2 linked regions of the Deinococcus aerius genome follow. The protein of the gene in region 2 interacts with the protein of the main gene of each other region in a pairwise test. Links are inferred from orthologs where the notes say so. Each region holds a gene or a part of one and is shown on either strand. Other genes may lie near its edges.

Evidence for each region.
Region 1: the proteins of DAERI_RS06155 (region 2) and acpP interact in binary tests that used the Escherichia coli proteins (3 or more experiments, as listed by UniProt). The link is inferred for Deinococcus aerius from one-to-one orthologs.

Annotation. Positions count from the first base shown.
Region 1 is NZ_BFAG01000015.1:88,132-91,269, forward strand. What follows is about bases 94-2,915. They hold acpP (acyl carrier protein), read left to right. Parts: upstream 94-1,300; coding sequence 1,301-1,531; downstream 1,532-2,915. Other genes in these bases: DAERI_RS18315 (DinB family protein), read left to right, coding at 94-460; fabG (3-oxoacyl-[acyl-carrier-protein] reductase), read left to right, coding at 457-1,203; fabF (beta-ketoacyl-ACP synthase II), read left to right, coding at 1,631-2,875. In the rest of the region: more of DAERI_RS18315, read left to right, coding at 1-93; DAERI_RS18335 (uracil-DNA glycosylase family protein), read left to right, coding at 3,080-3,138. UniProt on the Escherichia coli protein: Carrier of the growing fatty acid chain in fatty acid biosynthesis.
Region 2 is NZ_BFAG01000003.1:262,484-265,675, reverse strand. Bases 15-2,890 are described here. They hold DAERI_RS06155 (acyl-CoA thioesterase), read right to left. Parts: upstream 1,725-2,890; coding sequence 1,305-1,724; downstream 15-1,304. Other genes in these bases: DAERI_RS06145 (LysM peptidoglycan-binding domain-containing protein), read right to left, coding at 2,285-2,890; DAERI_RS06150 (ribosome-binding factor A), read right to left, coding at 1,721-2,011; DAERI_RS06160 (NUDIX domain-containing protein), read right to left, coding at 692-1,168; DAERI_RS06165 (M1 family metallopeptidase), read right to left, coding at 15-680. Also shown: more of DAERI_RS06165, read right to left, coding at 1-14; more of DAERI_RS06145, read right to left, coding at 2,891-3,192.

The sequences.
Region 1 (3,138 bases), on a different replicon or contig from region 2:
GCTTTCCCCGGGGGAGTTCACGCGCGGAACGGCCGAACGCTGGTCCCCGGCCCACCATCTGCACCACCTCATCCTGTCCAACAAACCGGTCGCCTATGCCCTGACCCTGCCGCAGGACCGCCTGCCCCTTCGCCCGGGCGACCTCCCCTCCCGGGAGTATATGCAGGTGCGCGACCTGTACAGAGAGGCGCTCGCCACGGGGGTGCGAGCCTCCGGGCGCTATCTGCCTGACCCCCACGGGACCCAGGACGCCCTGGTCGCCGAGTACAGTGGGACGCTGGAACTGCTGGAGCATAACCTCCTCATGTACTGGACGGACGCCGAACTCGACGCCCATACCCTCGTTCATCCCGTTCTGGGTCCGCTCAGTGTGCGGGAGATGCTGTTCTTCACGCTCTACCACAACGAACACCACCTCAAGGGCGTGCAAGCCAGTCTCAACCGAACGGAGAATCCATGACTGAAACACTCAAAATCGCCCTCGTGACCGGCTCCAGCCGGGGTCTTGGCCGGGCGATGGCGCTTGCCCTGGCCGGGGCGGGCTTCGGCGTGGCCGTGCATTACGGCCGGAATCAAGCCGAGGCCGAGAAAGTCGCGGACGAGGTTCGTATCCTCGGCGTTCCCGTTCAGGTCTTCGGCGCCGACCTCTCCGACCCCGCCAACGCCGGAACGCTCGTGGAGGATGTGATTAAAGGTCTGGGCCGCCTCGACGTGCTGGTGAACAATGCTGGGATCACCCGCGACAACCTCGCCGTCCGAATGAGGGACGACGACTGGAACGCCGTGCTGGACACCAACCTCACGAGTGCTTTCACCGCCTGCCGCGCGGCGATCAAGCACATGATGCGCGCCCGCTCGGGCCGGATCATCAACATCGCCTCGGTGGTTGGGCTGATGGGCAACCCCGGGCAGGCCAACTACGTCGCCAGCAAGGCGGGCCTGATCGGGCTGACCAAGGCGCTCGCCAAGGAGTACGGCGGGCGCGGGATCACCGTGAACGCGGTCGCCCCCGGCTTCATCGAGTCGGACATGACCGGCCAGCTTTCCGGGGACGTGCAGAAGGCGTACCTGGGGAGCATCCCCCTCGCCCGCTTCGGCAGGGCAGAGGATGTCGCCGCCCTGGTCGCCTTCCTCGCCTCAGACGCCGCCGGATACATCACCGGGCAGGTGATCGGGGTGGACGGCGGGCTGTACCCGCATTAAGGGCCCGGTTTCGCTTGAACTCCGTCCAATTTCGTCCGCATCTGCGGAATACCCGTGTAGACTGGCGCAGACTTCAGGATCAGGAGGTACTTAACATATGGCGAGTTTTGAGGATGTAAAGGAAGTGATCGTCGAGAAGCTCGGCGTGGACGCGGACAAGGTGACCCCGGAGGCCCGGTTCGTCGAGGACCTGGGCGCGGACAGCCTGGAAACCGTCGAGCTGATCATGGGGCTGGAGGACCGCTTCGGCATCTCCATCAGCGACGAGGACGCCGAAAAAATCCGTACGGTGCAGGCTGCCGTCGATTACATCGGCTCCAAGCAGTAGGAGCACACTCAGGCCGGGCGGCGCGGGGGGAGATCCCGGCACCGTCCGGTTTTGCCGCTGCCTGGCACTTGCTGGCCCGGGCAGGTGGAGGGAGGCAGCATGACCTTAACGGGACTCAAACGTGTGGCGATCACCGGCCTCGGCCCAGTCACGCCCATCGGAACGGGCGCGCAGGCCTTTGCGGAGGCGCAGCGGGCGGGCAAGAGCGGCATCGGCCTGATTGACCGCTTCGACACCGCCGAGGTGGCGAGCAAGATCGCGGGCCAGGTGGACGACGACCTCGGCGAGTACGTGGACGCCCGCGAGGCGCGCAAACTCGACCGCTACGTGCAACTCGCCCTCGCGGCGGCGGAACTCGCCGTGCGCGACAGCGGCCTGACGGAGGAGGACCTGCGCAGCGAGCGCACCGGGGCCGTGATCGGCAGCGGGATCGGCGGGGTGAAGACCTTCGAGGACCAGGCGGGCGTCCTGCACTCGCGCGGGCCGGGCCGCATCAGCCCCATGTTCATCCCCATGATGATCGCCAACATGGCGACCGGGCACGTCGCCATGCGGTACGGGGCCACTGGGCCGAGCAGCACCGTCGTGACCGCCTGCGCGACGGGCACCGGGGCCATCGGCGACGCGGCCCGCTACATCCAGCTCGGCCTGGCCGACGTGATGCTCGCGGGCGGCACCGAGGCGGCGGTCACGCCCATCGCCATCGGGGGCTTTTCCAACATGAAGGCGCTCTCCACCCGCAACGACGCGCCGCAGGAGGCGAGCCGCCCCTTCTCGGCCAGCCGTGACGGCTTCGTGCTCGGGGAGGGCGCGGGCGTGGTGGTGCTGGAGGAGTACGAGAAGGCGAAGGCGCGCGGCGCCACCATCTACGCCGAGATCGTGGGCTACGGCACCTCGGCCGACGCGCACCACATCACCCTCCCGGCCCCCGAGGGACGCGGCGCGCAGGTCGCCATGCGGATGGCCCTCGCCACGGCGGGCGTGAACCCCGAGCAGGTGGGCTACATCAACGCCCACGGCACGAGCACCCACTTCAACGACCTGCACGAGACGCAGGGCATCAAGCACGTGTTCGGCCCGCACGCCCACAAGCTCGCCGTCAGCTCCACCAAGTCCATGACCGGGCACCTCCTCGGCGCGGCGGGGGCGGTGGAGGCCATCGCGGTCGCCCAGGCGCTGAGGGACGGCATCCTGCCCCCCACCATCAACCTGACCGACCCCGACCCCGTGCTCGACCTCGACTACATCCCGGAGGGCGCGCGGGAGGAGCAGGTCGAGTACGCGCTGAGCAATTCCTTCGCCTTCGGCGGGCAGAACGCGGCGCTGCTGTTCAAACGGGTCTAGCGGATCGGCTGTGTGAGGCGGCAGTGTCCTGGTCTTCGCCTCACACCCTGTGACTCCTCAGCGGCATCCCTGTGTCGAGATGGCGTCTTGTCATTGACCTTGGGTGAATCAACAGTGTTTGGGAAGGAGCAGGTCTCCGCTTAGGCTGCCCGCATGGATGCTCAGACGTGCGAGCGGAAGCTGTCCCTCCTTCGTGAGCCCCGTATGCTGCCGCTCACCGAATATACCGACGACCTCGCCAGAAGAACGAACAGGGTTATCCC
Region 2 (3,192 bases):
GTGCGAGTCCCGTTCCCCGAGGACACGGGACCCTCCACCCCGCTCGCCGCCACCGTGTAATCTGCCGGAACCGTGACGCGGGTGGTGAAGGTCGCCTGGTCGGAGGGGTGGTCGTTCGAGGGCAGGAAGGTGTGGGTGCCGTTGGGCTCGCTGAGCGTGAAGTTCGCCCCGGGCAGCCCCCCCGCGGCGGGCACGCTCTGCCAGCCCAGTTCCACGGGCGTGCTGAAGTCGGGGTCGCGGACCACGCCGGGCCTGCCCTGGTACTCGACGGTCAGCCGCGCCTCCTGCCCCGTGAGCAGGGGGGAGGGGGGCGTCACGACCAGTTTCTGCGCCCCCACGTCCACACGGAAGGGCACCGCCCGGTCATTCCAGCGCACGGCGGTGACGGTCGGCCCGAGGAAGTCCAGCCGCACCTCCCCCAGCGGCCGCGTTGCCCCCAGCGTCAGGGTCACGACCCCCCGCAGCGTGGGTGAGCCCGGCTCCTCCACCGTGAGCGCCACGTCGTAGTGCCGCACGTCCAGCCCGAGTTGCCCGAGGCCGGGGAAGATCGGGTCGTTCAGCGTGCGCGCGGCCTCGGCGGGCCGGGGCGGCGGCGTGGGGAGGGTCTGGGTGGCCGAGGACAGGCCGATCAGGAGGGCGCTCAGGACGAACAGGGCCCGCCGCTTGGGAAAAGGACGCATCCCCAGGCGCCTTAAATCGGGTAGTAGGCCCGGGCCTCACCGCGCAGGAAGTCGCGGGTGGGCACCCAGATCAGGGGGTTGCGCTCCTCGACCTCGGGGGGCGGCCCGTAGCGCACCAGGCCCTCGACCTGCTCGAAGGGCACCCACTTCACGCCCACGACCTCGGGATCGGTGGGGCCGATGTCGCCGCTGAAGGAGGCGGTGAAGCGCCCGAAGTTGGCGTAGCACTCGTTGCGCGTGCCCGTCAGCATCTCGCCCTCCAGCAGGCTGACAAAGCGCAGGTCGGTGACGGTCAGGCCCGTCTCGACGGCGACCTGGCGCACGGCGGCGTCGGCGAGGCTCTCGCCGGGGTTGGCCTTGCCGCCGGGCAGGCCGTAGAAGATGCTGCCGTCATCCATCCGTTCCTCCACGAGCAGGAGATGGCCGTCCCGGACGAGATAGACGTGTGCGGCGCGCTTGATCGGCAGGGTGCGCGACAGGTGACTCATGTGGGGCGCAGTCTAGCGGGCGGGGAGGGGCCGCGGGTGTGGAAAGTCGCACCGGGCCGGGCGGGAGCGCGGTGGACCGCTTCCGCTCCTCAGGATGGCAGGAGCCGGATCAGGTCCGCACCGTCCCGGGCGAATCTCACCTCCCGGACAACAACCTCAGCACGTCGTCCGGCAGCCGCGACGGGCGGTAGTCCTTATCCGTGGCGATGTGGCGCGTCTCGCCGGTCGCCAGCAGTTCCCCCTCCGCGTCCGCGCTGGCCCGCCGCACCTCGTACGTGAAGGTCAGGGTGCGCGAGCGGACGCTGGCCGCCCGGGTAATCAGCGTGAGGTGGTCGTCGTAGCGGGCGGCCCGGCGGTACTCGACGTTCAGGCCCGAGAGCATGAGGTAGTAGCCTCTTGATTCGACCTCGGCGTAGGGGAGCCCCAGGGCGTGCATGAGGTCGGTGCGCCCCACCTCGAACCACACGGGGTAGGTCGCGTGGTGGGCCACGCCCATCGCGTCCGTCTCGGCGTAGCGCACCCGGATCTCGCTGCGGGCCTCGGGCAGGGCGGTCACAGGAAGCTCCGCTCGCCCGCCGCGTGGAACTCCAGGGTGGGGGTGCGCCGCATCCGCACGTGCGCCGAGACCTCGCGTTGCAGGTGCCCCCGCGCGTGCGTCAGGGCGTCGAGGAGGGCGGGCATGTCGGCCCCCATCGCGCTCACGTACACGCGGGCCAGGCCGTAATCCGGCGTCACCGCCACCCGCTCGACCGTCACGATGAGCGGCACGCGGGGGTCACGCAGGCCCGCGATGGCCTCACTGAGCACCCGCGAGAGCTGCGCCTCCACCTGCGCGGGCTTCAAGGGCGGCCTCCGGGAAGAGAAAACGTCATCCCTGCATGGTAAGGGAGGAACGGGACTGCGGCCCTCTGCTTCGGGGCATCCGTAACATCCGGTTTCGGCAGGGCTTGGCCGGGTCAACCCCTCAGTCAGCTTCGCTGACAGCTCCCTTTGAGGGGAGCCAGGAACGCCATTCATCCCCGGGAGCTTGCTGCTGTTGCCTTCCGGCAGGGCCGGACTCGCCGAGGGGTTGCTGTGCCCACCTGGCGACTTCGCGGCGGCTCGATTCCCTCCCCCTCACCGCGCGTACCGCCGCCCCTGGTAATCCGTGAACACCCCGATCCCGTAGGCGACCTTGCGGACGCTGTCGAGCGCCCTCCCCCCGTTCCACGCCAGGCCCGCGCTGCTGCCGCCGTCGAGGAGCAGCGCGTCGCGCACCCCCAGGCGGGCCATGACCTTGCCCATCTCGGTCGTCGTCAGTTTGGCGTGGGTGGTGACGAACACGAGGTCGCGGTTGCCGCGCAGGCCGACGGCGCTGCGGGCGGCGCGGCCAAAGAGGGCCGGGTCGCGGAACACGTCCCCGTATTGCCGCACCACGCGGCCCCGCTTCAGGATGCGCGGCCCGGTGGCGATCACGGTCTCCATGCCGTGCCAGGTCGCGTCGAGCGGGCGCCCGAGCAGGGCCGTGGTGCTCGTCAGGATCGCGGCGCGGTTGTCCGGCGTGATCGCCAGCGCGGCGGGAATGCGGCCCCAGGTGAGCAGCCGCCCCTGCACCACCAGGTCGCCCGCCGGGACATAGGAGCGCGGATGAAAGTAGCTCCCGTTCACGACCGCCCGCGCGCCGCTCGTCCGCGCGAGCTGGCTGACCCGCGCACCCACCCCCAGCCCCGCCCGGGGCAGCACGGGCGCGACGAGCACGTTCCGGTAGCGCAGGTCCACCCGCAGCACCCGCACGGGAACGTTGAGCGGCGCGAGCTTCTTGACCGCCAGGGGCCTCCCCAGCGGCCGGGGCGGGATAGGGACGGGCACGCGCCGGGGCACGAGGACCCGCTGGCCGGGGTAGAGGTCGCGTCCCGCCCGGCTCAGCCCGTTGAGGCGTGCCAGGTGGTCGGCGGTCGTGCGGTAACGGCGCGCGAGGGTCGTCAGCGCCTCGTGCGGCCGGACCCGCACGTACCCGTAGATCACCCGCACCTCGGTCGTGGGGC